Regions from separate parts of the Terrabacter aeriphilus genome, predicted to be linked through region 2. Evidence: predicted binding sites of a transcription regulator. Region 2 holds the regulator's gene; the other holds the start of a gene.

Region 1 (3,407 bases), on a different contig from region 2:
CGCAGGTCCGGCGGAGCGGTCATCCGGCGGATGCGCAGTCGCGCGCCCGCCTCGTCGATGAGGTCGATGGCCTTGTCCGGGAGGAAGCGGTCGTTGACGTAGCGGTCGGCCATGTTGGCGGCCGCGACGAGCGCGCCGTCGGTGATCGTCACGCGGTGGTGGGCCTCGTAGCGGTCGCGCAGACCCTTGAGGATCTCGATGGCGTGCGGCAGCGTCGGCTCCTGCACCTGGATCGGCTGGAAGCGCCGCTCGAGGGCCGAGTCCTTCTCGATGTGCTTGCGGTACTCGTCGAGGGTCGTCGCACCGATCGTCTGGAGCTCGCCACGGGCGAGCATCGGCTTGAGGATCGACGCGGCGTCGATGGCGCCCTCGGCGGCACCCGCACCGACGAGCGTGTGGATCTCGTCGATGAAGATGATGATGTCGCCGCGGGTGCGGATCTCCTTGAGGACCTTCTTCAGGCGCTCCTCGAAGTCACCGCGGTAGCGGCTGCCGGCCACGAGCGAGCCGAGGTCGAGGGTGTAGAGCTGCTTGTCCTTGAGCGTCTCGGGCACCTCGCCCTTGACGATGTCCTGGGCCAGGCCCTCGACGACGGCGGTCTTGCCGACGCCGGGCTCGCCGATGAGGACCGGGTTGTTCTTGGTGCGGCGCGACAGCACCTGCATGACGCGCTCGATCTCCTTCTCACGCCCGATGACCGGGTCGAGCTTGCCCTCGCGGGCCGCCTGCGTGAGGTTGCGACCGAACTGGTCGAGCACGAGCGAGCCCGCGGGGGTGCCCTCGGCCTGGCCGGGGCCGACACCGGCGCCGGCCTTCTCGCCGCCCTGCCCGCCCTGGTAGCCGGAGAGCAGCTGGATGACCTGCTGGCGCACCTTGTTCAGCTCCGCGCCGAGCTTGACGAGGACCTGGGCGGCGACGCCCTCGCCCTCGCGGATCAGGCCGAGCAGGATGTGCTCGGTGCCGATGTAGCTGTGGCCGAGCTGGAGCGCCTCGCGGAGCGAGTACTCGAGGACCTTCTTCGCGCGGGGCGTGAAGGGGATGTGGCCGGTCGGGGCCTGCTGGCCCTGGCCGATGATCTCCTGGACCTGGGCCCGGACCGCTTCGAGCGAGATGTCGAGCGACTCGAGGGCCTTCGCGGCGACGCCTTCGCCTTCGTGGATCAGACCCAGGAGGATGTGCTCGGTCCCGATGTAGTTGTGGTTGAGCAGGCGAGCTTCCTCCTGCGCGAGGACAACCACCCTTCGGGCCCTGTCGGTGAACCGTTCGAACATGTTCCTTCTCCTGACTGATCGAGAGACGTCTCGATGCTATCCGTGCCCGCTGTGGACGAGCACAACCCGACCAACGCGGGTCGGTTGCGTCCTGTTCCCATCCTGAGCGTGATCGGCTCAGGTTCCGCCTCTGTTCGCCGTGGGCGGACAGATCGGTCACGTCGTACCCGCTGCCGCTCCGAGCCCGTATGCCGAACCGCGGGGTCCTGCGACCGGCGTGACGTCCCGGCTCGGCCAGTCATGGCTGCGCTCTCGGCTGCACGTGCGCCACGGCGCAGTTGCAGCCGTCGTCCGGCTGTTTTCCCGGCTGGAAGTGCGCCACGGCGCGGTTGCGGCCGTCGAGCGGTGGGTTTCCCGGCTGGAGGTGCGCCACGGCGCGGTTGCGGCCGCGCGAACGCGGCTCCGCGGGCTGTCTCGGTCAGCGTGGGTGCAGGACGTCGCCCGGGCGGCCGGGGAAGTGCCGGCGCCACTCGTCCTTGAGCGGCGGCACCGGCATACCGGCGCGGCGCATCGCCCTCATGATCCGGACCAGCGTGGTCCCGGGCTTGCCGTAGACACCGTCGCGCACGATCACGAGGCGACGGATGCCGTCGTCGTCGAGCGCCTCGTCGCGGTCGATGTCGCCCTGCCACTGGAGCGTCGACTCGGCGTGCTGGCGTCCGTCGTACTCCAGGATGAGAGGGAACGGCAGGTAGCTGAGGTCGTAGCGCCGGACGAGGTTGCCGTCGGCGTCGTGCACGCGGTGGTCGACCTCCGGCTCCGGCAGGCCGGCGAGCACGACGAGCAACCGCACCCGCGTCTCCATGGCGGAGTCGACACCGCGGCGCACGAGCGAGGCCGCACGTCGGGCCAGCCGCCGGTAGGGCCCGACCTTGCCATCCGCAGCGCTGACCAAGGCATCCGGCGTCGTCCGCTTCCGCCGGACGAGCGAGTCGCCCAGCACGACGAGGTCGACGAGCGTGAGGTGGTGCGCCATGTCGAGGAAGGTCTGCGTCGGCGAGGTCACGGCGAACCCGGCCCAGCGGACGACCGTCTGATCCTTCTTGGCGCGGTGTGCGGTGATGCCTTGGCGTCGGGTGCGGTTGACCCTGCTGGTGACGTGCACGTCGGGGTGGTCCGGCACGATCGCACCCCAGAGCTGGGCGGCCGAGTGGTGCGACACGAAGCTGCCCGGGGTGACGACCGCGAGGGCTGCCCTGAGCCGGTCGGCGAGCATCCGCGGTTGTCCCTTGGGCAGGTGCACTCCCCGAAAGACCGGTGAGTGCGTGCGACGGAGCCGGGAGTCGGTCAGCCCGCAGCGCTTCGCCTCTGCGCGGCGGAGCGGGCTGACCACAGGGTCCTCGTCCATCTCCGCAGCATGTCCGTCCCGAGGTTGGCGCCGTGCCCGGCATCCACAGGCACCACTCAAAGCGCGCCGTGGCGCGGTTGCAGCCGTCCAGGGCGGGTTTCCCGGCTGGAAGTGCGCCGTGGCGCGGTTGCAGCCGGGGGGAGGGCGGCCGGCGCTCCGCCACGTCCCGCCCGCGTCAGGAGCTCGGATGCCGGGTGGCGAAGGTCTCGTGGAGGGCGCGCACCTCGTCCTCGAGCTCGGGTGCGGGACCGTCGACCACGGCGCCGGGCACGACGTCGAGGATCGACAGGGGCGCGACCGGTGACGCGGGTGCGCCCCACGCGGAGCGCCACGCGGTCAGCCGGTCCGAGCCGACGGCATACACGATGCGGCCGAGACCGACCCAGGCGTGCGCGGACGAGCACATCGGGCAGTGCTCGCCGGAGGTGTAGACGGTCGCGGACGCCCGCTCGGCCGCCGTGAGGTTGGCGCCGGCCCAGCGCGCGATGGCGAACTCGGGGTGCTGCGTGGCCTCGAGCTCGACGACGTGGTTGTGGTCCTCGAAGAGCACCTCGCCCTCGTCCGAGACGAGCACCGACCCGAAGGGCTCGTCGCCGCGCTCGAGCGCGAGGCGGGCGAGGCCGACGGCGCGGCGCAGGTGGACGAGGTCGGTCGGCGTCAGGCTCATGCGACCCTCCCGGTGACCAGGGCGAAGGTGACGAAGGCGCCGCCGTCCGCCTCGAGCATGGACTGCACGGGGGAGGTCGGCTGGCCCTTCAGCTCCATGACGGCGCGTTCCCAGAGCAGCC
Region 2 (3,407 bases):
CCACATGGCCCGCCAGGCCGGCGACCTCGCCGGTGGCCCGTTCGCGGCCATCGCCGACAAGCTCGAGGCCACCCTCGGCCGCTTCGGCGTCGAGCGTGTGGGCGAGGCCGGCCAGGAGTTCGACCCGAACGTGCACGAGGCGCTCATGCACGTGGAGGCCGAGCTGCCCGAGGGAGCGACGGGGACCACCGTCGTGCAGGTGCTCCAGCCCGGCTACCGCATCGGTGACCGGCTGGTGCGCGCGGCGCGGGTGTCGGTTGCCGACCCCGCTTGACGTGTCCGCCGCCGGGCTGCACCCGCAGCCCGGCGGCATACCCGATGATGGCAGCGTGACCACCGCTGCAGACACCGCGACGAAGGAGGTGCGCCATGGCTAGTCAGGACTGGTTCGAGAAGGACTTCTACGCGACCCTCGGCGTGCCGCAGGACGCCGACGCCGCGACGATCAAGAAGACCTACCGCAAGCTCGCCCGCACGATGCACCCCGACCACAACGTCGGGGACCCCAAGGCGGAGGAGCGCTTCAAGGAGCTCGGTGAGGCGTATGCCGTCCTCTCCGACCCGGAGCAGCGGCGCGAGTACGACGCGATCCGCGCGATGTCGCACGGGGGAGCGCGCTTCACGGCGGGCGGCCCCGGTGGCGGCGGCGCCGGCTTCGACGACATCTTCTCCGCCTTCGGCGGCGCGGCCGGTGCGGGCGGCCCCGGCGGCCGGATGCGCTTCAACACCGGCGGCGGGGGTGGCGGCCAGCCCAACCTCGAGGACATCCTCGGCCAGATGTTCGGTGGCGGTGCCCCCGGGGGTGCCGGCGCGCCCGGCGCCGGCTACGGCGGCTACGGCGCGCCGGCCGGCCCGCGCCCGGGCACCGACGTGTCCGCGGCCACCCGCATCGGCTTCCGTGAGGCCGTGCAGGGCTCGACCGTCTCGCTCAGCTCCCCGGACCTCGGGCGGATCACGGCGCGCATCCCTGCCGGCGTCAAGGACGGGCAGCGGATCCGCCTGCGCGGCAAGGGCCGTCAGGGCGACCCCGGCGCGCCGGCCGGCGACCTGATCCTCACGGTGTCGGTCGACAAGCACCCGGTCTTCGGCCGGGACGGCGACAACCTCACGGTCGACCTGCCGGTGACCTTCGCCGAGGCCTCCCTCGGCGCCACGGTCGCCGTGCCGACGCTCGACGGCGGCCAGGTCAAGGTCAAGGTCGCACCGGGCACGCCCAGCGGACGGGTGCTGCGCGTCAAGGGGCGCGGCGTGCGACGCGGCGACCACACCGGCGACCTGCTCGCCAGGGTGCAGGTCGTCGTGCCACAGCGGCTGACCGACGAGGCCCGTGAGGCCGTCGAGAAGATGGCGGCCGCCGAGGTCGGCCACGACCCCCGGGCCGAGCTGTTCCAGCGGGCCCGGACCTGACGCCCTGACCGACGCCGGCCCGCAGTGAAGGAGGAGGTGACGAGGATGGCACGCAGGAGCGCGCGCCCGGGTGGGCACGACGACGACGCGCCCGTCTTCGTCATCTCCGTCGCGGCCGAGCTGGCGGGCATGCACGCCCAGACGCTGCGCCAGTACGACCGCCTCGGTCTCGTCTCGCCGTCGCGCACGCGCGGGGGCGGCCGGCGCTACAGCTCCCGCGACGTCGCGATGCTCCGGGAGGTGCAGCGCCTCTCGCAGGAGGGTGTCTCGCTCGCCGGCATCCAGCGCATCCTCGACCTCGAGAACCACGTCAGCGCGCTGCGCTCGCGCGTCGAGGAGCTGACGGCCGAGCTGTCCGCGGCGCAGGCCGCGCTCGCCTCGGGCGCCCGCGTGTTCGCGGTCGGTCCGAGGGGCGAGGTCGTCGCCGTCCGCCCGGGGCAGCGGCCGCCGCGGTCGCCCTCGTCCCAGGCGCTCGTCGTCTGGCGCCCCGAGCGCTGAGGCGCGCCCGGCCCCGGCCTCGCGCGCGGGGTCCACGCGCGCGGGAGTTTCTCGCGCGCGCGGGCGCATGTGTAAGACTGTGCGAGCCTCGAGCCAAGGGGCAGCCCGTTGCTTGATGCCGCCGGAGGCCTACCGTTGTTCTCTGTCCCGGAGGTCGTGTGACCCCGCAGCGCCCGGACGGCGACATCTCGGCACGCGTGCCCGACGTCCCACGACCCGTCGAGCCCTCGACGGCGAACGAGATGCAGCTCCTCTTCGACCGCACCGACTGGGCGTCCACGCCGCTCGGACCGGTCGACACCTGGCCCACCGCCCTGCGCACCATGGTCGACGTCTGCCTGTCCTCGGGCTTCCCCATGCTCGTCTGTTGGGGCCCCGACCTCGTCATGATCTACAACGACGGCTACCGCGCCATGCTCGGGCAGAGCAAGCACCCCGCGGCGCTCGGCCGACCCGTGCGCGACGTGTGGCCCGAGGTCTGGGACGTCGTCGGCCCGATGTTCGACGGCGTCCTCGGTGGTGGCCCGGCGACGTGGGTCGAGGACGAGCTGCTCGTCGTCGACCGCTTCGGCTTCCTCGAGGAGGCCTTCTTCACGTGGTCCTACGGCGCGATCCACGACGACGAGCACGGTGGTGTCGTCGGGGTGCTCAACGTCGCGACGGAGACGACGGCCAAGGTGCTCGCCGAGCGCCGGGTGCGCGCCTCGACCGAGCTGACGAACGCCCTCGTGGGCGCCACCGACCCCGCGGAGGTGCGCGAGCGCGCCCTCGCGGCGCTGCGCGCCCACACGGCCGACCACCTCGGCGCCGACCTCGTGTGGGGCAGCACGGCTCCCGGCCCGGACGACGTCGGCGGCCGGCACGCCGTGCCCGTCGTCGAGCCGGGGCTCGCCCTCCCGACGGCCCACCTGCTGCTCACCGAGAACCCGCGCCGTCCGTGGGACGCGGCCCTGCAGGTCTACGCGGAGCTGTGCGCCTCGCAGGTCGCCATGGCCCTCAGCGGCATCCGCCACCTGCAGGACGAGCGCCACCGCGCCGAGAGCCTCGCCGAGCTCGACGCCGCGAAGTCGGACTTCTTCGCCAACGTCAGCCACGAGCTGCGCACCCCGCTCGCCCTCATCGCCGGGCCGGTGCAGGACGCCCTCGCCGCCGACGGCCTGGCCCCCGACCAGCGTGACCGGTTCGAGCTGATCCGGCGCAACACCGACCGGCTCACCGGGCTCGTCGACCGCATCCTCGACCTCACCCGCCTCGAGTCGGGGGCTGTCGAGCCGCACTGGGTGCTGGCCGACGTCGAGGAGCTGACGACCGGCATCGCCGAGAACTTCCGCCCCGCCGTCGAGCGCCTCGGCCTCGAACTCGACGTCGCCTGCGACGAGCTCGACCGCGAGGTCCACGTCGACGTCGACATGTTCGAGCGGATCGTGCTCAACCTGCTCTCGAACGCCCTGAAGTTCACGCCCGAGGGCCGCATCGGCGTGCGGCTCGTCGCGCACGAGCAG

What was found. The regulator HspR, encoded in region 2, represses chaperone genes until heat shock. The targets are predictions, from matches to a motif close to AAGTTGAGTCNNNNNGACTCAACTT.
Region 1: ABD979_RS14930 (ATP-dependent Clp protease ATP-binding subunit) is a predicted target of HspR. The motif match lies at 1,371-1,395, and genes of this name have one in related genera.

The regions. Positions count from the first base shown of each region.
Region 1 is NZ_BAABIW010000018.1:225,743-229,149, forward strand. Features, by position in the region: gene ABD979_RS14930 (ATP-dependent Clp protease ATP-binding subunit) at 1-1,271, opposite strand, end outside; gene ABD979_RS14935 (hypothetical protein) at 1,690-2,619, opposite strand; gene ABD979_RS14940 (nucleoside deaminase) at 2,795-3,286, opposite strand; gene ABD979_RS14945 (SAM-dependent methyltransferase) at 3,283-3,407, opposite strand, start outside.
Region 2 is NZ_BAABIW010000006.1:377,177-380,583, forward strand. Features, by position in the region: gene ABD979_RS03985 (nucleotide exchange factor GrpE) at 1-274, shown strand, start outside; gene ABD979_RS03990 (DnaJ C-terminal domain-containing protein) at 370-1,407, shown strand; gene ABD979_RS03995 (heat shock protein transcriptional repressor HspR) at 1,453-1,905, shown strand; gene ABD979_RS04000 (ATP-binding protein) at 2,064-3,407, shown strand, end outside.